DNA from 3 places in the Deinococcus sp. JMULE3 genome. Region 3 is predicted to be linked to each of the others. Evidence: riboswitches for the same ligand, from Rfam matches in the RefSeq annotation. Region 3 holds a riboswitch; each other region holds the start of a gene.
The links. Region 3 has a riboswitch for cyclic di-GMP ahead of EXW95_RS10215 (hypothetical protein). Riboswitches for the same ligand answer to the same signal wherever they lie in the genome.
Positions count from the first base shown of each region.

Region 1 (7,082 bases), 260 kb from region 3:
ATGACGAGCCCCCGGAAGCGTTGGGTCTGGGTGGCGTTGTGGTCGGTGCATTCCTGGTAGACGCGGCGGCGGATGAGTTCGCGGATGGTGACGGTTTCCTCGGTGAAGTCGAGGGTGAGGGCGGGGGTGGGGTGGGGGCGGGTGGTGGTTTCGTCGAGGATCTGTACGGCGTAGCGCATGGGTTCGCCTCCTGATTATGTTACCAGCGTATCACAGTGGGCGGTGAATTGCGGATCAGGTCACACGGCATGCGGACGGTGTGACCCTCACGGTGATCCGGGCCGCGCGGACTATGCTGCCCGGATGGAGCGTGCGTGAGCGGGATCGTGTGGCTGGCGCTGGACGGCGTGGGGCACCCGCAGGACGCGCCGGGTGGGAGTGTCTGGGAGCAACCGCTGGGGACGCTGCGGCCGCTGGTGGACGCGGGGCGGTGCCTGGACGCGACGCTGGGCGTGCCGGGCCTGCCGCAGTCGGGGACGGGGCAGGCGTGCTGGCTGACCGGGACGGACGCGGTGCGCGTGATGGGGGAGCATTTCGGGCCGCATCCGGGGCCGACCCTGCAGCGGCTGCTTCAGGAGGGGGCGCTGCCGGTGCGGCTGGCGCGGGCCGGGGCGCGCGTGGCGCTGGGGAACGAGTACGTCCCCGCGTACTTTCAGGCGCTGGAATCGGGGGCGGGGCGCCGCAACCGCATGGGCTGCTTTCCGTTCGCATTCCGCGCGGCGGGGCTGCCGCTGAATCCGCCGGGCGTGCCGCTGCTGGGCGCGACGCTGGGTCTGCCTTATGCGCGGCCCTGGGCTGTAGTGGGGGAGGAGGGGGCGGCACTGGACACCCTGGCGCGGCACGGGGCGGCGCTGGCCCGCGCGGCGACTGAAGTCGATCTGCTGGCGCTGGACCTGTGGTTCAGTGACCTGCTGGGGCACGCGGGCGCGCCGGACGTGCCGGGGGACGCGCTGGCGGCCGGGCGGTCGTACCTGCGGCGGGTGGACGCGCTGCTCTTGGGCCTGCTGGATGCGGGCGCGCGGGTGGTGGTCAGTAGCGATCACGGGAACCTGGAGGACCTGCGCACGAAGGGCCACACGCTCGCGCGGGTGCCGTTCGCGGGCGCCGGGGTGGATCTGGGGCAGCCGGGTGATGTGGTGGAGGCCGGGCGGGTGCTGGCGGGCTGGTTCGGCCTGCCGGGTGCTTGACCGGCCCTGGGGTGGTGTTGCTAGAGTGCCCGGCGGAACCGTTCAACGTGAGAGGTGGCCCTGCGGGGGCCGCGTGCAGGGCATGAGCCGGGCGATTCGCTCAGGTTATCCACAGGTTTATCCACAGGCGTTGTGGACAGCCTGTGGATAAGGTGAATCCCCCGGTGCCGAGGGACCGGTTATTTGTCCGTGTGAAACACACTTTTCACGCCTCGCGTGGAACTCTTCCACAACCGGGAAAGTTATCCACAGGTGCCCGTTTCACTGTGGATAACTCCGGGCAGCGCGGCGCGTTTCCTGCACGAATTCCCGCACGGCCTCGGGATTCTTCACGCCGGGGCTCGCCTCCAGGCGACTCACGGCGTCCACCCCGGCGGGGTGCAGGGCCGTCATGGCGGCCGCCACGTTCCCCGGTCCCAGGCCCCCGGCCAGCCACGCCCCATCGGGGAAGAAGGGGCGCAACGCGTCCCAGTCGAGCGGAATGCCGCCGCCGGGTTCGGGCGCGTCCAGCATCAGCGTGACGCCTCGGTGCCCGTGCCACATGTCCGCCTCGCCCGCCAGATCGGCGGGGCGCACGACACGCAGAACGGGATAATACGCGGCGACCGCCATCACGTAAAGACTTGACAGGCGTCCATGCAACTGCACGGCACTCACCCGCGCGGCCTCCGCCGTGCGCAGCACCTCGTCCAGCCCCTGATCCAGGAACACGCCCACCCGCGCCACGCTGGGCCCCACGCTCAGGCCCGCCTCGCGCGCCACCTGCGGCGACACCAGCCGCCTGCTGACCGGCGCGAAGATGAAGCCCAGCGCGTCCGTGCCCGCCTCGGCACTCAGCACGGCGTCGTGCACGCTGGTCGTGCCGCACACCTTCACCCGCGTCACTGCGGCCCCCGCGCGGCTTCCAGTTCGCTCACGCGCGCCTCCAACGACCGCACCTGCCGGGTCAGGGCCAGCAGCAGCAGCGCGTAATGGTCGTAGATCTTCGGGCGTTCCATGCGCAGCTCCCCGGCCATCCAGCCGTCCAGCAGCCGCTCGGCCTCCTGCAGCACCTCGGCGTCCGGCACGTCCCGGTAGGAACGGTTGCCCATGATCTCCCGCGCGAAATTCAGTTCCCGGTCACTCATGCGCGTCATTCTCCCTGAACGGCGCGCCCCCCACCATGACCACCGCCGGACGTCCCGCTCGGCGCGTCACCGGGTCCGTGCCGGGTGGCTGCGTCATCTGACAGATGCCCGCTGGGGGCGGCGCGTGCGAGGCTGCGTCCATGACCGAACCCGTGCGGCGCGAGACGACCCTGCACCTCCTCCTGACGCGGCCCGGCGGGGCGGAGGTCGCCTGCCGGACCCTGACCGTGGACACGCCCGTCTACTACGGCGAGCACGTGCTGGAGGCCGCGCGGGCGGCGGGGGTGGAGGGCTGGCTGGGGCGGCGGCTGGACTTCACCCGGCACGGGACCGGGGGGGACGGCGTGACCCGCGCCACGTGCGCGTGGCAGCTGTTCACCCCCGACCCTCCGGAGGGCGCGCCGGTCCCGGAGGAGCTGCGTGAACTGGCGGACGCCGCGCGGACTCCTGCTCGCACCCCGTGGTTCGGGCCGGACTGGCACGCGGCGGCCCTGGCCTGGCTGGACGACGAACTGGCCGCGCAGGACCGCCCCCGCACGGGCGCCCCGGTCGTGCTGAAACACTGGCAGATCAGCGTCCTGTGGCGCGTCCCCACGCGGCGGGGGGACGTGTACTTCAAGGCCGTCCCGGACTTCTTCGCGCGGGAGGTGACGGTCACCTGCGCGCTGGCCGGGGTGCCCGGCGCGGCCCCGCCCGTCCTGGCCGCCGACACCCGGCGCGGCCTGCTGCTCCTGGACGGCTGCGGTGAGGTCGGGGGCGACCCGGCGGCCGTGCTGCGGCAACTGGCACGGGTGCAGCGCGACACGCGCCACCTGCTGCCGGGCCTGAACCTGCGCCCGCGCGGCCCCACGTACCTGCTGGGCCAGCTGGACGCCCTGCTGAGCGACAAGAGTCTGCACGCGGACGAGCACGGGCCGCACCCCGACGCCCTGACCCCTGACGAGGCCGCCGCGCTCCGCGCCCGCCGTCCCCAACTGGAGGCTGCGCTGCACCGCCTGCACGGCAGTCCGGTCCCCCTCACCCTCGGGCACGGGGACCTGCACGGTGGGAACGTCACCACGCACGAGGATCAGGTGACCATCCTCGACTGGTCCGACGCCAGCCTCACCCACCCCTTTCTGGACGCCAACCCCGCCTACCTCTGCCCGGACGGCACCGACCCCGCCACGCTGGACGCCGCGCGCGACGCGTTCCTGCGCGAATGGACGGACCTCGCCCCGCTGGACACGCTGCGCGCCCTGCACGCCGACGCCATGCTGGCCGGGGAACTGCACCGCGCGCTCGGGTACGCCGACGGCATCCAGGACGCCGTCGAGGACCGCCGCGAGTGGGCGGGCGCGCACCTGTGGCACCTGCGCCGCCTGCTGCCCTGACCGTCCGCCGGACGTGGGACAGAGCCTGATCCGCGTCCGGCAGGCGCGCTGCCCGGTGCCCGCGTTCGGCGCGACTCACCGCTGAGCGCCCCTCTACACTGGAGGCATGAACCGCCGTCCCGCCGTGCTGCTGGCCCTGATCGCGGGGCTGGTGGTGTTCGGCACGGTCGGGTACCGGGTGCTGGAGGGCTGGTCGTGGCTGGACTGCCTGTTCATGACGGCCATGACCCTGACGACCGTGGGGTACGGCGCGCCGGGCGAGTTGCACACGGACGGGAAGGTGTTCAGCGTGGTGCTGATGCTGGTCGGGATCGGGCTGATGCTGTACCTGCTGACGCTGCTGGCCGAGACGATGCTGCGGACCGTGACCGACCCGGACGCGGCGCGGCGGCGCAAGGAGAGGAAGATCATGAGCCTGAAGGATCACACGATCGTGTGCGGGTACGGGCAGGTGGGCGAGGCGGTCAGCGTGGCGCTGCGGGGCGCGCGGCGCCAGGTGGTCGTGGTCGATCACCGCCCCGAGCACCTGGAGTGGGCGCAGACGCAGGGCCTGCACACCCTGGTCGGGGACGCCACCGACGAGGACGTGCTGCGCCGCGCCGGGATCGAGCGGGCGGCGTCGCTGGTCACGGTGATCAACAGTGATCCCAGCAACCTGTACGTGGTGCTGTCCGCCAAGGGCCTGAACCCGGGCGTGCGGGTGATCGCGCGGGCGAGTGACGAGTCGGCGGCCCGCAAGATGCGCCGCGCCGGGGCGGACGAGGTCGTGAATCCGTACCAGCTGAGCGGGAACCGGATCGCGGCGATGATGCTCGCGCCGCGCCTGAGTCGCCTGCTGAGCGGCGACGTGACCAGCGAGCACTTCACGATCCGCGAACTGAGCGTCCCGCCGGGCATGGTGGGCCGCACGGTCGCTGACCTGGGCCGCGAGACGGGCGCGCTGGTCGTGGCGATCTGGCGCGACGGGCAGCCGCTACGCAGCCGCGCCGAGGACGTCCTGCGGGCCGGGGACGCCGTGCTGGTCGCGGGCGCGGCGGCGGAGGTGGAGGCCGTGCAGTCCGGACCGGCGGGCGGAGTGCAGCCCGCGTGACGTTCCGCCGCGCACCTCAGGGTGTACGGTGCCCCGCATGACCCGAGCGACCGAGCTGTACTTCGACTTCCTGTGCCCCTACGCGTGGCGTGGCGTGGAACTCGCCGCCGTCCTGAAAACGGAGGGCGAGGCGTTCACCCTGCGGCACTACTCGCTGGTCGAGGGGAACCACGCGGACAACGCGAAGGAGCTGTCGTGGCGCGTCACGGATCAGAGCCTGGACGCCCCGGACGGCGAGGGGTACATGAAGTACCTGAAGCCCGGCCTGCGCGCGTTCCTGGCGTCCCACGCGGCGGCCCTGCAGGGCGAGGCGGCCCACTGGGCGTTCACGCTGGCCCTCTTCCGCGCCCACCACGAACGCAAGGAGCCCCTGACCGAGGGGGTCATCCACGCGGCGGCGCAGGAGGGCGGTCTGGACCTGGACGCCTTCGCGGCGGCCCTGGCCGACGAGCAGGCCCGCCGCGCCGAGTTGCGCGCCGACCTGGACGCCGCGCGCGAGGTCGGGGTGTTCGGCACGCCCACCTTCGTCCTCCCGACCGGCGAGGCCGCGTACTACCGCTTCGAGACCCTCACCCGCGAACCCACCCAGGCGCGCCAGTGGTGGGACCTGTACCGAGCCGTGCTGACCAGCGAGGCGGGCATCGGCACGATCAAACGCGCGAAGAACCGCCCGCCCCGCCGCGCCTGAGCCGGACTGCGGCTGAGCAGGAGAGCAGCGGGTGCCGATCTGTGAACCGAACCAACGGAGGAGGCGGCCTCCGGTTGAGGCAGTGTCGGAGATCGGCGGGACCCCGGAACCCGGTTTTCTCCTGCTCGCTCTGCTCGGGTTGCAAGTTTTTGCAAACCTTTCAACCGGAGTCTGTGTCACCTCGGGGTCCCGCTGCTGTGGGTGGCCTGTGCGGGGCTTCATGGCGGCGCGCGTGACAGATCTGACGGAAAGGTGAAGGCAGCATGAAGGCCTCGCTGCGGAGTACCGGGCGAGAAGAGGCGATGAAGCGCGGTCCCCTATCCGGGCACCTGGGACGCGCGGAGCCAGTGGTGCGACCGACTTTTCGACCCTGTCCAGACCGGCCCCCGGCCGGGACGGACCAGACCCACTGCGGCAACGCAGCAGGAGTACTCATGCGCATACTCGTTCCGGCACTGCTGGCCGTCCTGGCCACCAGCTGCGGCGCGGCCAACACGCCCGCCGCCCCCACCCCCGCCACCACCCAGACCACCGCGCCCGCACTTGACACCCAGTCCCCGTCCGTCACGATGGTCGTGTTCCCGAAGACGCTGCGGGCGCAGGGCACTGTGAACTTCCAGCTCGGCACGCGGGACAACACCGCCGTGGACCGCGTCGTCCTGACCATCGACGGGAAGACGTTCGTGGACGACCCCACCGCGTACAACTCCTACGCGCAGTATTTTGACGCGGCCGCCAACGGCGAGCACACCGTCACCGTCCGTGTGTACGACCGCGCCCAGAACGTCACTGAGCAGACTCAGACGTTCACAGTCCAGATCGGCCCCTGACGTTCAGCGGGTCAGGCCGCTGCGGCGGTCCATGTACGCCGCGTACGCCGGGTCGGCGCTGCGCAGCAGGATGGCCATGACGCCGTGCTCGTCGATCTGCACGCCCTGGAAGCGGAAGCCCGCGCGGAGTTTCGGGACGATCACGGCGTTGTTCGTCAGGTGATGATGGCTGCGCACCAGCGGGTAACCCTCGCCGTGCAGGGCGTCCAGCACCACGGGCAGCAGGCGGGTGTACACGCCCCGCCCCCGGTGCGCGGGCAGCAGCGCGGTGTTCACCATGTACGCGGTGCGGGTGTCCCACGCGCGGCTGGCCTGCCACCCGGCCACCCGTCCCGCGTGACTGATCAGCCAGCTCCACAGCGGACCGCGCGGCGCGGGCGCGGCTTTACGGTCGCCCCAGTCGAACGAGTCCGTCTCGTACGCGCTGGCCTCCAGCTGCGCGTACACCTCGCGGTACGTGGCGGTCGGCACGCGGTGCAGGCGGTACCCGCCGCCCAGGTCCACGCCCGTCTCGGCGTCCGCCGGGAGGGGGAGGTCGGGCGCGTCGGCCAGACCGGGCAGTCCTTCGTCCGGGACGCCCAGTCGCCGCGCTGCCTCGCCTGAGGGCGCGCGGAAGCCGCTGCGGACGTGCATCGCCTGCCCGTACGTTCCGTCCAGGCTCAGGGTCAGCGCGGCATTCACCCCGCCCTCGTACGCATTCAGGCCCTGAAGGTGAAACCCGGCGCGGAGCTTCGGGATGATCACGGCGTTGTTCGTCGCGCGGTGGTGACTCTGCACCAGCGTGAAC
Region 1 covers NZ_SGWE01000004.1:1,773,288-1,780,369, forward strand. Annotated here, with positions in the region: gene EXW95_RS11470 (hypothetical protein) at 1-179, opposite strand, end outside; gene EXW95_RS11475 (metalloenzyme domain protein) at 315-1,187, shown strand; gene EXW95_RS11480 (phosphoribosylanthranilate isomerase) at 1,449-2,072, opposite strand; gene EXW95_RS11485 (hypothetical protein) at 2,069-2,314, opposite strand; gene EXW95_RS11490 (phosphotransferase) at 2,455-3,687, shown strand; gene EXW95_RS11495 (TrkA family potassium uptake protein) at 3,794-4,777, shown strand; gene EXW95_RS11500 (DsbA family protein) at 4,815-5,465, shown strand; cyclic di-GMP riboswitch class II at 5,752-5,836, shown strand; gene EXW95_RS11505 (Ig-like domain-containing protein) at 5,900-6,295, shown strand; gene EXW95_RS11510 (GNAT family N-acetyltransferase) at 6,299-7,082, opposite strand, start outside.
Region 1: another riboswitch for cyclic di-GMP. It lies ahead of EXW95_RS11505 (Ig-like domain-containing protein); the one in region 3 lies ahead of EXW95_RS10215 (hypothetical protein).

Region 2 (7,082 bases), 1.7 Mb from region 3:
TCACGAGGGCGGCGGGCAGCTGGTTCAGGTTCCCGGCGGGGTCCCAGACGCTCATGAGGTACACGGCGACGTAGGTGATGGGGATGAACAGGAAGGCCAGCGCGGCGGCCCACATGATCGGGTAGCGCCACAGGCCGCGTTCGGTGGGCGTCAGGGCGCGGTAGCTGTCGCGCAGGGTGGGGCGGGGGGTGGGGGCTGGGTCATGGGCACCTCGGCAGGAGATCGTTTCTGACGTTCCGTCAACTGAGCGCAGTGTGCGCCACAACCGACACTCTGTCAAGTGACATTGTGTCAGCAATCTGCTAAACTGTGGACATGAGTGCCCCCGCCTCCCCCACCTCCCGGCGACGCCTGCCCTCCGCCGACCGGCGCCAGCAGATCCTGGGCGGCAGCGAAACCCTGTTCACCACCCTGGGCTTCGAGGCGGTCAGCATGGGCGACATCGCCGCGCACCTGAACATCTCGCGCCCGACCGTGTACGCCTACTTCACCTCGACCACCGACATCCTGGCCGAACTGCTCGACGTGCGCCTCAGCGAATTCGAGACCCGCCTCGCGCCGCTGCTGCGCGACCTGCACGCCCAGCCGCGCCCCTTCGCCGCCATCCTGGCGCAACTGATCCAGGAACGACCCCTGCTGACCCTGCTCCAGAGCGGCAGCGGCCCCGCCTTCAACGAACGCCGACTGGCGGTCTTCCACGACCTCGAAACCCGACTCCAGCACCACCTCACCCACCCGGCAGGCCGCGTGCGCACGCCGTACCTGCTGACCTGCCTGACCCTGCTGCTCCAGGCGACCGCGTCGCACGCCATCACCGCGAACCTCGCCCCGGCGCAGGTCGAGGCGCTGTCCGACACGCTGGACCGCTTCGTGCAGGCCGGACTCCAGGGGACGGCGCCCGACCGGTCATGAAACCCAAACATGAAGACCGAGCGTGAAGAAGCGCTTTACCCGCATGTGACACTCCTGTGAGGCCCGGCGGCGTACCATGACGTCACCAGCGCACAAATGAATACGCGGGCCGAGTGAAGTCCGCAGCGCGAGAGGCCGGACTCAGCAGAGCGAGGCCTCTCTTCCCGTGGTCCCGCCGCGCAGCCCACCTGCGCGCTTCTGTCGCCGGGCTCGCCGTCGCGGTCGTGGCGCAGCCTCTATCCTGGGCGCATGACGACCAGCATGGAAGGCCGCCGCGTCCTGATCACCGGCGCGACCGGCGGCATCGGCCTGATCACCGCCCGTGAACTCGTGACGCGCGGCGCGCACGTGACCATCGTGGGCCGCAACCCGGACAAGACCGCGCAGGTCGCCCGCGACATCGGCGCGCAGGCGACCCTGCTGGCCGACCTGAGCGAACTGTCGCAGGTCCGCCGGGCCGCGCAGGAGTTCACGGCGCGCGGGGGGGGCCTGGACGTCCTGATCAACAACGCCGGGGCGTTCTTCACCTCCCGGCAGGAGACGCGCGAGGGCACCGAGCAGACCTGGGCGCTGAACCACCTCTCGCCGTTCCTGCTGACCCGCGAACTGCTGCCACTGCTGCGCGCCGGGAGCGCCCCCAGGGTCGTGACGGTCGCGTCCGCCGCGCACATCATGGGCCGCCTGCGCCTGGACGACCTGGAATTCCGCCGCGGCTACGGCGGGTGGGCGGCGTACTCGCAGAGCAAACTGGCGAACATCCTGTTCGCGCGGGAACTCGCGCGGCGCGAGCCGGGCATTCAGAGCAACAGCCTGCACCCGGGCATGGTCGCCACGGGCTTCGCGCACAACAACGGCGGGTGGGTCAGCCGCGCGTACCGCATCGTGGACCGCTTCGCGATCACGCCGGAGCAGGGCGCGCAGACGACCATTCACCTCGCGGCGGACCCGGTGAACGTGACCGGCCGGTACTTCAGCGACTCGCGTGAGACGACACCCGCTCCGCAGGCACGTGACGACGGCGCGGCCCTGCGCCTGTGGGAACTGAGCGAGGGGGCGGTGAACGCGCACCTGCGCTGACCCCCCGGGCTGACCTCCCGGAATTTTGCACCGGGTTCAGTTTTGCGGGGGCGGCGCCTCCGACCCCACTACGCTGAACCCCTGATGACCACTCTTGCCTTCCTTGGCCTGGGCGCCATGGGCGACCCGATGGCCGCGCACCTCGCCACGCACGCCCGCGCGCACGGGCACCGCGTCCTGGTCTGGAACCGCACCCCCGCCAGGGCCCAGGCACACGCCGACACGCACGGCACGCACCCCGCCACCCTGGCCGAGGCCGCGGCGGCCGACGTGATCTTCACCTGCCTACCCACCAGCGCCGAGGTGGACGAGGTCATGCACCAGATGCGCCCCCACCTGCGCCCCGGCGCGACCTGGGTGGACTGCACGAGCGGCCACCCGGACGCCGCCACCCGGCAGGCCGCCGAACTGGCCGCGCACGGCGTCACCTTCCTGGACGCCCCGGTCAGCGGCGGCACGATCGGCGCGCAGCAGGGCCGCCTGACCGTCATGGTGGGCGGGGACGCCGCCGCGCTGGACACCGTGCGGCCCCACCTCGCCTTCGCGGGCAAGGTCGTGCACGTCGGCGGGACCGGAGCGGGCTTCGCGGTGAAGGCCGTGAACAACGCCCTGCTGGGCGTGACCCTCTGGGCGACCGGTGAGGGCCTGGCCGTGCTGGGCCGCGCCGGCGTGAACCTGGGCGCGGCGCTGGACGTCATCAACGCCAGCAGCGGCCGCAGCAACGCCAGCGAGAACCTGATCCCGCAGCGCGTCCTGACCCGCGAGTTCCCCGCCACGTTCGCGCTGGGCCTGCTCGCCAAGGACGCCGGGATCGCCGTAGACCTCACGCAGGGCGTGCAGGGCAGCGCCCCAGTGCTCGCGCAGGTCGCCGCCCTTCTGCGCGCCGCGCAGCACGCCGTCGGCCCCGCCGAGGACCACACCGCCGCCCTGAAACTGATCGAGGCGATGAACGCCCAGGAGATCCGATGACCACCCCCCGCTTCGGCGTCGTCACTGACGGCGGCCTCGACGTCTACCCCACCCTGCATGGTGAGGTGCCGGTCGCGCCGTTCGCCGTGAACTTCGGCAGCACCACCTACCGCATGACCGAGATCACCCGCGAGGAACTGTACCGCGAACTGCAGACCAACCCCGTGCACCCCACCAGCGCCCAGCCCACCCCGCAGGACTGGATGACCGCCATGCAGGCCCCCGGTACGCCCGAGGTGCTGGCCGTGACCACCAGCGCCGCCCTGAGCGGCAGCCACAACTCCGCCGATCAGGCCCGGCAACTCCTGGAGCAGGGTGGGCCGCAGGTGACGCTGCACGACAGCGGCACCATCAGTGCCGCGCAGGCGTTCCAGGTCCACGCAGCCGTCACCGCCGCGCAGCGCGGTCTGAGCCTCGCGGAGGCCCGCGAGTGGCTGCGCGCCGTGCACGCCGAGACGGAACTGTACTTCACCATCGAGACCCTGGAGTACCTGCGCCGCGGCGGCCGGATCGGGCGCGTGCAGGCGGCCGTGGGCGGCCTGCTGAACCTCAAACCCGTCGTGACGGTGGACAAGGCGGCCGGGACGTACACGAACGCCGCGCGGGCCCGCTCGTACCGCGGCGCGATCCAGGCGCTGACCGAGCAGGTCACCCGCCGCTTCGGCGAGGGCACCCCGCTGCGCGTGGGCCTGCTGTACGGCGATCACCCCGAGGACGCCGACACGGCCCTGACGCAGCTCGCGGCGCGCCACCCCATCGTGTGGTCCGACCGGACCGGCGTGAACCCGGTCCTGAGTGTCCACGTCGGCCCGCGCGCCCTGGGACTGGCCGCCGCGCCCGGCGCGTGGCCCTGGGACCGCTGACCTCCCGGCGGCGATGCCCTGCGCTGACAAACGGGATGACCGTGACCTGCCTCCGACATGAGCGCGTTCCGTTGTCCCCTCTCCCTGCATCGGACCCGCAGAGCTGTGGAGAGAAGCAACGGCAGGGTGAGGGGTCAACCCCGGTCATCCGGCCGCGCCGGGGCGCGTTCAGGCGTGGCAGACCTGCACGGTGAACACGGTGGGTTCCAGCGCCGGGCCGCTGCGCAGTCGCGCGTCTGTGCCCGGAGCCTGCGGGCCGCTCCAGACGTTCAGGGTGGCGTCCACGCACGCGGCCCCGGCGTGGTCCGCCAGGGGACTGCGGGGCGTCACGAGGACCGGGGTGCTGCCGGGGTCCAGGGTGGCCGTCTGGCGCGGGTTGCTGCGGGCGACCTCGCTGCCGCGCCCGTCCAGCAGGCGCAGCGTGCCGGTGGCGACGGCCGGGCCGGGCAGGGTGGACTGGAAGGTCGCGCGGGCCTGGACCTCCGCCCCGTCACGGACGAGCTGCACGGTGACACTGACCTGCCCGGCGATCTCGCCGCCGGGTGTGCGGGCGTCGCGGGTGACGGTGCGGGTGGCCAGCACACCCCCGGTGGCGGGGGCAGTGGCGGCCGCGCCACTGGACGCTGTCTGGTTTGACGGTGCCGGGCTGGGCATGGCGGCCCCGGCGGCGGCCAGTACGCTCAGGGCGGCGGCCAGTCCGGCGCAGAGCAGCGCGGTCCGGCGGGCGGGCCGTGGGCGGTCCGGGCCGTTCATCAGTCGCCCGCCTGCGGCAGGGGCTCGCGGGTGGGGGCGGCGCCGGGCAGGCGCAGGCCCACGCGGGGCAGTTTGTTCCACTGGACGTTCCGGCGGCGCAGGAACGTCACGCAGGTCATGACGACGACCAGCGACACGAAGGGCCGCAGGAACAGCCGCTGGGTGGGGGTAATCAGCAGGGGCCGCAGGGACTGGCGGCCCAGCAGCAGGGCGGCGGCGGCCACGGCGACGTCCGCGCCGACGTTCAGCAGCAGGGGCAGCAGCGCGTCGTTCATGTGCTGCGTCAGCAGGGCCAGCGCGGCGAGGTCGAAGATGGGCCCCGCGCCGCCCAGGGTCAGGCCGTAGACCAGCACGTACGGCAGGGTCAGCCAGCCCAGGCGGCCGCCCCTGGGGTTCATGATCAGGTGGCGGTACTTGCCCATGACCTGGAAGGTGCCGTACATCCAGCGCATCCGCTGGCGCCACAGGCTGCGCAGGTCCACGGGCGGTTCGGTGTAGCTCAGGGCGCCGGGTTCGAAGCGCACCTCGTAACCTTCGGCGGCGATGGCGACGGTCAGGTCCATGTCCTCGGTGATGGTGTCGTGGCTGTAGCGCAGGCGGCGGATCAGGTCGCTGCGGAACGCCCCGGCGGCGCCGGGCACGACACTGACGGCGCCGAGCATGTCCTGCGCGCGCTTTTCCATCTGCTGGCCGACGCTGTATTCCAGGTTCTGCATCTGCGTCAGGGACGTGACCGGCCCGGCGACGCGCACGTCCCCGGCGACCGCGCCCACGCGTGGGTCGTGGAAGTGCCGGGCCAGGGCCGCCAGCGTGCCGGGCGCCAGTGCGGAGTCGGCGTCCACGCTGACCGCGACCGGGTAGGTCAGGTGGTCCGCGGCGAGGTTCAGGGCGCTGGCCTTTCCGCCGTTGGGTTTGCGCAGCACCGTGACGCGCGGGTCGCTGCGGGCGAAGTCCTCGGCAATGGCGGCGGTGGCGTCGGTCGAGCCGTCGTCCACGACGAGCACCTGCAATGCGGGGCCCTGCTGGGCCAGCACGGAGCGCAGGGTGTCGGCGATGCCGACCTCCTCGTTGTACGCGGCGATCATGACGCTCACGCCGGGCAGCGGGGTGCCGTGGGCGCGGGCGCGTCGGCGGGCGGCGGTGCGGGCGTGTGCGAACGCCAGCGTGACCGTCAGGACGGCCTTGAGGAGCAGCAGGGTGACGATGATGAGCAGCACCCATCCCAGCGTGGTGGATGGCAAAGAAACAGCAATAGACATGGTGAGGCCTCCCTCGGGGCGGTCTCACCACTGGCTCCACTCGTCTCATGAGGTGACCGATTCGAAGACGAGTATCGTTGCCTCCCGGCATTGTGTGGGGTGGGTCGGGGTCCGGGGACCCTCGGCCATACCCTACGCATCACACGTTAATCGCCCGTTACTGACGGGCCATGAACGCGGCGTTTGGGGCGTACTGGTTCAATGTTAAGCCGACCTACAGTCAGCGGGGGGCCAGTCGGGGGCATCGGTGCAGCCCGTCCAGAACGCTGCCATCATGCGCCTTGCATGCCTGCCGTCACCCCGCCTTCCCATCAATCGGCCCGCCGCGCACCCCGCCGCACACGCGCCCTTCATGAGTGGATTCTGACAGCGGCCCTGTGCGGCCTGACCGGCCTGCCGACCGCCCACGCCGCGCCCCTGCCCTCCTGCGGGGTGTTCGGGCTGACGGTGGACAGCCCCGCCGTACTGGACGCCCTGGAACGCAAACTGGGCTGCCGCTTCGGTGCGGTCCGCTGGTTCCAGGACTGGAACACACCGTTCAACCAGGCGTACGCCCGCACCCTGAGTGCTCAGGGCCGCGAACTGGAACTGTCCTGGCAGCCCCGCGTGCGCGCCGCGTCCGGCGTGCGGGGCGTGCCGTACCGCGACATTGCCGCCGGACGGCACGACGCGTACCTGCGGCAGTTCGCGCGCGACCTCCGGCGGGGCGGCGTGACGGTCCGCGTGACCTTCGCCCCGGAGATGAACGGCAACTGGGGCACGTACCAGCTGACCCGCAGCAACACCCCCGCCGATTTCGTACGGGCGTGGCGGCGGATCGTGAACGTGTTCCGGGCCGAGAAGGCCCCGGTGCGCTGGGTGTGGACACCGAACATCCTGTACCCCGGCATGCCCAGCTCCTACCGGGCGCTGTACCCGGGCGGCGAGTGGGTGCACGAGGTCGGCCTGGACGGGTACAACTGGGGCACCACCAACCCCTGGAACCGCTGGCTGAGTTTCCGCGACACCTTCGCCGCGTCGTACCGGCAACTGAAGCTCGTGGCGGGCGACAAGCCCGTGCAGCTGGGCGAACTGGCCAGCGTGGAGCAGGGCGGCAGCAAGGCCGCGTGGATCCGGGACATGTGTGCGGCCCTGCCGGGTTTCGGGCAGATCCGCCGGGCGTTCTGGTTCCACCTGAAAGACGGCCGGGTGGACTGGCGCATCACGACCAGCGAGGCGTCCCTGGACGCGTTCCGCCGCTGCGTCCGCA
Region 2 covers NZ_SGWE01000004.1:3,241,155-3,248,236, reverse strand. Annotated here, with positions in the region: gene EXW95_RS18745 (YhgE/Pip domain-containing protein) at 1-265, opposite strand, end outside; gene EXW95_RS18740 (TetR/AcrR family transcriptional regulator) at 316-912, shown strand; gene EXW95_RS18735 (SDR family oxidoreductase) at 1,162-1,989, shown strand; gene EXW95_RS18730 (NAD(P)-dependent oxidoreductase) at 2,074-2,958, shown strand; gene EXW95_RS18725 (DegV family protein) at 2,955-3,821, shown strand; gene EXW95_RS18720 (hypothetical protein) at 3,990-4,574, opposite strand; gene EXW95_RS18715 (glycosyltransferase family 2 protein) at 4,574-5,791, opposite strand; cyclic di-GMP riboswitch class II at 5,841-5,927, opposite strand; gene EXW95_RS18710 (glycoside hydrolase family 26 protein) at 6,119-7,082, shown strand, end outside.
Region 2: another riboswitch for cyclic di-GMP. It lies ahead of EXW95_RS18715 (glycosyltransferase family 2 protein); the one in region 3 lies ahead of EXW95_RS10215 (hypothetical protein).

Region 3 (7,082 bases):
ATGTACCGGGAGCTGCGGTGACGGGATGGGGAGGCGCGCCGCAGGTGAGGCATCACCCATTCGGGGGGGGAGGTAGGCTCGGGGGCGTGACTCGTTTCCTGCCCGCCCTGACCGTCTCCGCCCTCCTGACCGCCGGTGCTGCCCAGGCGCAGACCGTCCGGCCCCTGGCCGAGGGCCTGCCCGCCGGGGCGCTCCTGACGCTGGAAACGCACGGCGCCGCGCCCGCGTTCAAACGCTTCTTCGGCGCGGCGGACCGCCTGATCAGCGCCGCCGACCTGGGCGAGGACAGCGGCAGCATGCTGGGCGTGGCGCAGGCGGTGCTGGGCGACTCGCTGGGCCGCGAGGGGATCGCCGGGGTGTTCACCGTGCAGGGGAAGAAGGGCACCTTCGAGCCCGCGCTGCTGGCCGTGACCCGCTCGGGTGCCCTGACGAACGAGATGCTCGGCGAGATGCTGCCCGAGAAGCCCGGCGCGCGCGTGGGCCGCTACACCTTCTCCCGCGTGGACGGGATGTTCGCGGGCGCCTCGAACGGGCTGGCGTACGTGTCGAGCGACAAGGCCCTGCTGATGGCGTACCTGGGCCGCCTGAGCGGCAAGGCCGCCCCGACCCTGGCGGCGTCCGCGCCGTACGCGGCGGCGCAGCGCGCGGCGGGCCCGCAGGAACTCGGCCTGTACGCGAACTTCAGCGCCACCGCGAAGGTCATCCGCTCGCAACTGGCGCAGGTCATGTTGCCCCGCCTGCTCTCGCCGGTCGTGGACGCCCTGGACACCCTGGGGCAGGTCGCGGGCGGCCTGACCACCACGGCCGGCGGCTGGACGACCGCCAGCGCGCAGGTCGTGAATCAGGCGGGTAAGGATAAGCCGCTGGCCCGCATCCTGCTCGACACCACGGACTTCGAGGTGCAGGGCGTGATTCCCGCCAGTGCCGAGGCCGTGCAGGCGACCGCCTGCCACCCGGACACCGGCGCGTACCTGGGCCGCTGGCTGACCCGCGTGGACCTCCTCGAACCGTTCGGGTTCCTGACCGACAGCCAGCTGGCCCATCACCTGGAGCAGTCTGGGCGGTACCTGGGTGATGAATGCGCGCAGGTGACGCTGGCGGGCGGAATGAAGGCCGGGCTGAACCAGGAGGACCCGCTGGCGTCCCTGGCGACCACCGTGTCGTACCAGCGGGTCACGGACCGCGCGGCGGCCGACGCGCACCTGCCCGAGTACGCCCGCAGCGTGAACGAGGCGCTGGACGGCCTGCGCGGCACCGTGACGTCCCTGGCGAAGACCGGCATGGACACCCTGATGGACGACGCCATGGCGGACGTGGATCCCCGCGCCCTGATGCTCGGGGCGGGCATGGCCGGGGCCAGCCAGGGCCTGGACGAGTCCCTGAAGGGCCTGAAGATGGTGTACGCCTTCCGGGGCGAGTACCTGATCACCGCGTTCAGCCAGGACGCGCTGGACGCCGCGCTGGCGGACGGTCCCGTGCTGGCGGACGACGCGGCGTTCCGCGCGGCGGGCCTGAGCATGCAGGGCTCGGCGGGCTGGTCGTACCAGCCGAACCCGGCGGACCTGAAAGCGCAGGACCTCGCCGGGATGCTGCCCAGGGAACTGAGCGGCGACAAGGCGCTGAGCGGCATGTTCGCCGGGGCCATGACGGGCGCGGCGGACCTCATCAACCGATTTGACGGAACGACCTCACAGCGGTCCGTTGCGGGGAATGTCATTATCGGCAAGGCGAGCGTGCGCTACCGCTGGTAACCCCCGGGGGAGCCGCGGTGCCGCGCAGAGCTGAGCCATGAAACGCGTCCGGAGAGGCGCGAATGGAGGAAGCATGATCAGGAAAGAACGAGCCATCCTGGCTCTGGAAGACGGCACCGTGTACCGCGGGTACGCGTTCGGGCACCGCGGCGAGACCGTGGGCGAGGTGGTGTTCAACACCTCCATGACCGGGTACCAGGAGATCATGACCGATCCCTCGTACAACGGGCAGATCGTGACCATCACGTACCCGCACGTCGGGAACTACGGCGTGGCGATCTACGACATGGAGAGCAACAAGCCCTACGTGCGCGGCTTCATCAGCCGCGAGTTCAGCGGCGAGTACTCCAACCACCGCGCGCAGCAGTCCCTGGAAGCGTTCATGCAGCAGTACGGCGTCGTGAGCATCCAGGGGATCGACACGCGCGCGCTGGTGCGCCGCCTGCGCACGGGCGGCGTCGTCAAGGGCGTCATCGCGCACCGCAGCTACACGCACCCGGAAGATCCGTACGGCGAGTTCACGCCCGCCGAGGAGCAGGTGTACGTCAGCCGCGCGCTGGGCCACCAGGACATCGACGGGCACGACATGACCCGTGAGGTCACGACCGCGCTGCCCTACGCGTTCCCCACCCTGCGTCACGGCAAGCGCGTGGTCCTGATGGACTTCGGGATCAAGCACACCATCATCGAGCGTCTCGCGGAGGTGGGCATCGAGCCGATTGTGGTGCCCGCCCACACCACCCCCGCGCAGATCATGGCGCTGCAACCGCACGGCCTGTTCCTCAGCAACGGCCCCGGTGACCCCGCCCCGCTGGAGTACGCGCACAAGACCGCCTGGGAACTCATGGGCCTGCTGCCCACCTTCGGCATCTGCCTGGGGCACCAGATCCTGGGCCTCGCGGCGGGCGGGAAGACCTTCAAGATGAAGTTCGGGCACCGCGGCGGGAATCAGCCCGTGAAGAATCTCTTAACGGGCAATGTGGAGATCACCAGCCAGAACCACGGGTACGCGGTGGACATCGACTCGATCCCCAACGGCGCGTTCGTGCCCACCCACATCAACCTGAACGACGGCACCCTGGAAGGCATGGCGCACAGCCGCTACCCGGTGTTTTCCGTGCAGTACCACCCCGAGGCCAGCCCCGGCCCGCACGACAGCCGTTACCTGTTCGACCGCTTCATCGAGGAGATCGACGCCTTCGATGGGGGGAATGGTACCCCCATTGCCAAGGCGAGTGCAGGTCGTCTGGGGGTTTGACAACAGCTGACCGGGGCAACATCATGAACAGGATGCTCCAGTGAGAAACTTCATATTGAACACGCGGTCAGTGACAAGCGTGTGAAGACCATGAAGTGAACTCCAGCATCCTCGGGGACGGTCCCCGGGCCAACAGCTGTTCAGGAGCAACGAATCATCCGGCGCACACGGGCGCCTAGGCCGGATGAGGAGCGAGTGGCGCGACCGACAGAACGGTGGGACTGCAGTCCCCCTGCTGTCGGTCAATTTTTTTCCCCCCGGAGGTCCCCCGGAGTGAAGCGCCTGATCACGCCCCTCTTTCTCGCCCTGACGCTGGCCCAGGCCCAGCAGGCCACGCCACCTGCCCAGCAGGCCACCCCGCAGAACGTGACCTTCACGCTCACGCAGGACCTCGTGCGGCGCAGCGCCGACAGCAGCGGCAAGGTCACCGAGACCATCGTGGAGTCGCCCAGGACGGTCCTGCCCGGCGACATCCTGCGCGAGGAGGTCACGCTGCGCAACGTCTCCGGACGACGCCTGGGCCAGCTGAACGTGAACGTCCCCGTACCACGCGGCACCGAGTTCAGCACGCTGACCACCACGCCCACCGACCGCTGGAAGGTCACGTACTCCACCGACAGCGGCAAGACCTTCAGCGCTCAACCCACCCGCACCGTCACCACCACCGAGAACGGCCAGCGGGTCACCCGCACCGTCCCCGCCCCGCTCAGCAGCTACACCAATGTCCGCTGGACCCTGACCGGCATGACCCCGGACGAGACGCTGAAGTTCAGCTTCCGCGTGAAAGTCAAGTAACCCCCCGACCCCCTCACGGAGGAAGCACATGAAGAAACACTGGACCCTGACCGCCCTGATCGCCCTCACCGCCGGCACCGCGCACGCCGCGGGCACCGCCGCCGGGACGGTCATCACCAACACCGCCGAGATCGTCTTCACCCCCGAAGGCGGCACCACCCCCACCCCCGTCCCTTCCAACCCCGTCACCACCACCGTGCTGCCGGTCCCCAGCTTCACCATCGTGCTGAACGACGGCAGCACCGACGTCACCACCCCCGACTACACCCGGCCCGGCCAGACCGCCACCGCCCGCCCCGGCGACACCGTGGTCTTCCCCTACACCCTGACGAACACCGGCAACGTCCCCAACGAGTCCTACGTCCTGACGAACACCCCCGACCCGACCGCCGCCGTGAAGACCCCCACCGGCGTGACGTACTACCCCGCCAGCGCCGACACCAACAGCGACGGCACCCTGAGCCCGGCCGAGATCGCCGCCGCCACACCCATCACCACCATCAGCGGCGTGAACCAGGACCAGTCCGTCAAGTTCTTCCAGGTGTACACGCTGCCCGGCACCGCCACCGACGCCGACAAGTACGGCGCCGACCCCACCGGCACCCGCCAGGACAACCCGGCCTTCAACAACGACCCCAGCGTCCCGCGCGACGCCAACAACTCCAACGTCACGACCGTCGACCGCAAGGACGCCACCGTCATCGGCCCCAAGGCTGACCCGGACGGCAACGGCAACCCCCTCACCGCCCCCTACACCAGCCCCGAGGGCGTGCTGATCACCCCCAGCGCCAGCGACACCCAGACCGCGCAGGCCACCACCACCACCACGACCGTCACCTTCACGAACACCGTCCAGAACAACGGCAACCGCCCCGACGTGTTCGATATCACCACCGCGCTGGCCGGCTTCCCCACCGGGACGATCGTCACGCTCCTCAAGCCTGACGGCACCCCCCTGACCGACACCGACGGCGACGGCGTGCCCGACGTGGGCAGCCTGAACCCCGGCCAGACCGCCGACCTGCTCGTCAAGGTCACCTTCCCCGCGGGCAGCGCCCCCACGGCCCCCGGCACCCAGCCGACCGTGACGGTCACCACGACCAGCAGCAACGACCCCGCCAAGAAGGACGACACCAAGGACATCGTGAACCTCCCCGGCCTGTCCTTCGGCAACCCCACCCCCACCCCCGGCGGCGATCCCACCCTGCCCGGCACGCCCGAGGCAGGCCAGCCCGGCAGCCCCAGCAGCCCGATCATCCCGCCCAGCACCTGCACGGCAGGCAGCCCGGCCATCCAGTCCACGGTCGCCATGGAGATCGCCAACCTGGGCAGCGCGACCGACACCTTCGACGTGAGCGGCACCGCGCCCATCAAGCTGACCGACGGCACCACCGTCACCGTGCCCGTCGTGTACTCCATCGACGCGAACGGTAACAAGGTCCTGGACGCCGGTGACACCCTGCTGACCGACACCAACGGCAACGGCATCCCCGACACCGGCGCGCTCGCCGCCGGCGCGGAGCTGAAACTGATCGCCGCCGTGGACGTGCCCTGCGCCGCCGCCGCGCAGACCATCACCCTGAACCAGACCGCCAAGTCCCCCACGACCGGCGTGACCGTGCCCGACACGAACGACACCATCCTGGTCGGCAAGACCCCGGTCGCCGCGCCCAGCAAGACCGTCGACAAGGCTGAAGCCAAGCCCGGCGAGCAGCTGACCTACACCATCATCGGGAAGAACACCAGCAACGCCAACGTCACGAAGGCGTTCATCAAGGACACCCTCCCGACCAACACCAACTACGTCAGCTTCACCGCGACCAGTACCGCGGCCGGCACCATCCTGTACTCCACCAACGGCACCACCTGGAGCGCCACCCCCATCGCCGCGCCCCAGGCCGACGGCGTGACCGTGTACGCCGGCGTGGACACCAACGGCAACGGCACCATCGACACCGGCGACGTCCTGACCCCCGGCCAGAGCATCACCGGCACCTTCGTGGTGACCGTCAAGTAATCCTCCCAGGCGCGCCCGCCCCGATTGCGCGGGCGCGCCCCACCGGGCAGGGGAGACCCCCAGCCAGACTTTTTCCCTCCCCTGTCCCGCCCACAACAGCAGAAACGACCCATCATTTTTCCCCCTCACACCGGGAGGCCCCGTGCGAAACCCCCCACTGCTCAGACTGCTGGCCCGACTGGCCCTGGCGCTGCCCCCGACCCTGCTCGGGGCGGCGCTGGCGGCCGGCACCCCCGCCGGAACCGTGATCCAGAACACGGCCGTCCTGGAATTCACGCCGCCCGGCGAACCGCCCGTGCGCGTCCCCACCCCGCCCGTCACGACCACCGTGCAGGCGGTGTGCTCGGTCAGCGCGCTGCCGAACGGCACGGTCGCCCAGCCCGGCCAGAGCGCCACGCTGCTGCCCGGCGAGACCACCACCTTCCGGTACGTGGTCACGAACACCGGCAACGCCGCGAACACCCTGACCCTCGGGATGCTCAGCGACGTGGCCTCGCAGTTCACGCCCGGCGACCTGAGCATTCACCGTGACGCGAACGGCAACGGGCAGATCGACCAGAACGAGGCGGCCCTGACCAGCCTGACCCTGGCCGCCGACGCCAGCGCCACGCTACTCGTGCGGGCCACCACCCAGGCCAGTGACCGCGGCAACGCCTACCCGAACCTCAGCGTCCGCTGCGCCACCAACGTGCGCGGCCTGAACGGCGAGACCGACACCGACAACGTCGCGCGCCTGACCGTCGGTGACCCGCCCACCCTGACGCTCGGGAAGACCTTCACGCCCGACACGCTGCGCCCCGGCGACGTGACCACCGTCACCCTGACCGCCCGCAACGAGGGCAACGGCGCCTCGCGCGCCGTGACCATCACCGACCTGCTGAACACGCCCGAGATGCGCGACTTCGTGTTCGTCAGCGGCAGCGCCCGCCTGAGCGGCAGCGCTGCGGGCGCCGTCACCGAGTACAGCGCCGACGCCCAGACCTGGCAGGCCGCCGAGACCAGCCCGGTCAGCGGCATCCGCGTCCGCGTGGACAGCCTCGCCCCCGGCGCCACCCTGACCCTGACCTTCCGCCTGCGCAGCCCCGAGCTGACCGGCACGCGCCGCAACGTCGCCCAGCTGCGCAGCAGTGACATCAGCGTGGACGCCCCCGCCGACGTCACCCTGCGCTACCAGCCGCTGATCGCCCTGGGCCCGCTGGGCAACCCCCAGGCCCTGCCCGGCGGTGAACTGAGCAGCGACGACAAGCAGGTCAAGCAGGTC
Region 3 covers NZ_SGWE01000004.1:1,517,824-1,524,905, reverse strand. Annotated here, with positions in the region: gene EXW95_RS10230 (N-acetyltransferase) at 1-21, shown strand, start outside; gene EXW95_RS10225 (hypothetical protein) at 87-1,751, shown strand; gene carA (glutamine-hydrolyzing carbamoyl-phosphate synthase small subunit) at 1,825-3,009, shown strand; cyclic di-GMP riboswitch class II at 3,143-3,228, shown strand; gene EXW95_RS10215 (hypothetical protein) at 3,283-3,804, shown strand; gene EXW95_RS10210 (DUF11 domain-containing protein) at 3,833-5,821, shown strand; gene EXW95_RS10205 (DUF11 domain-containing protein) at 5,964-7,082, shown strand, end outside.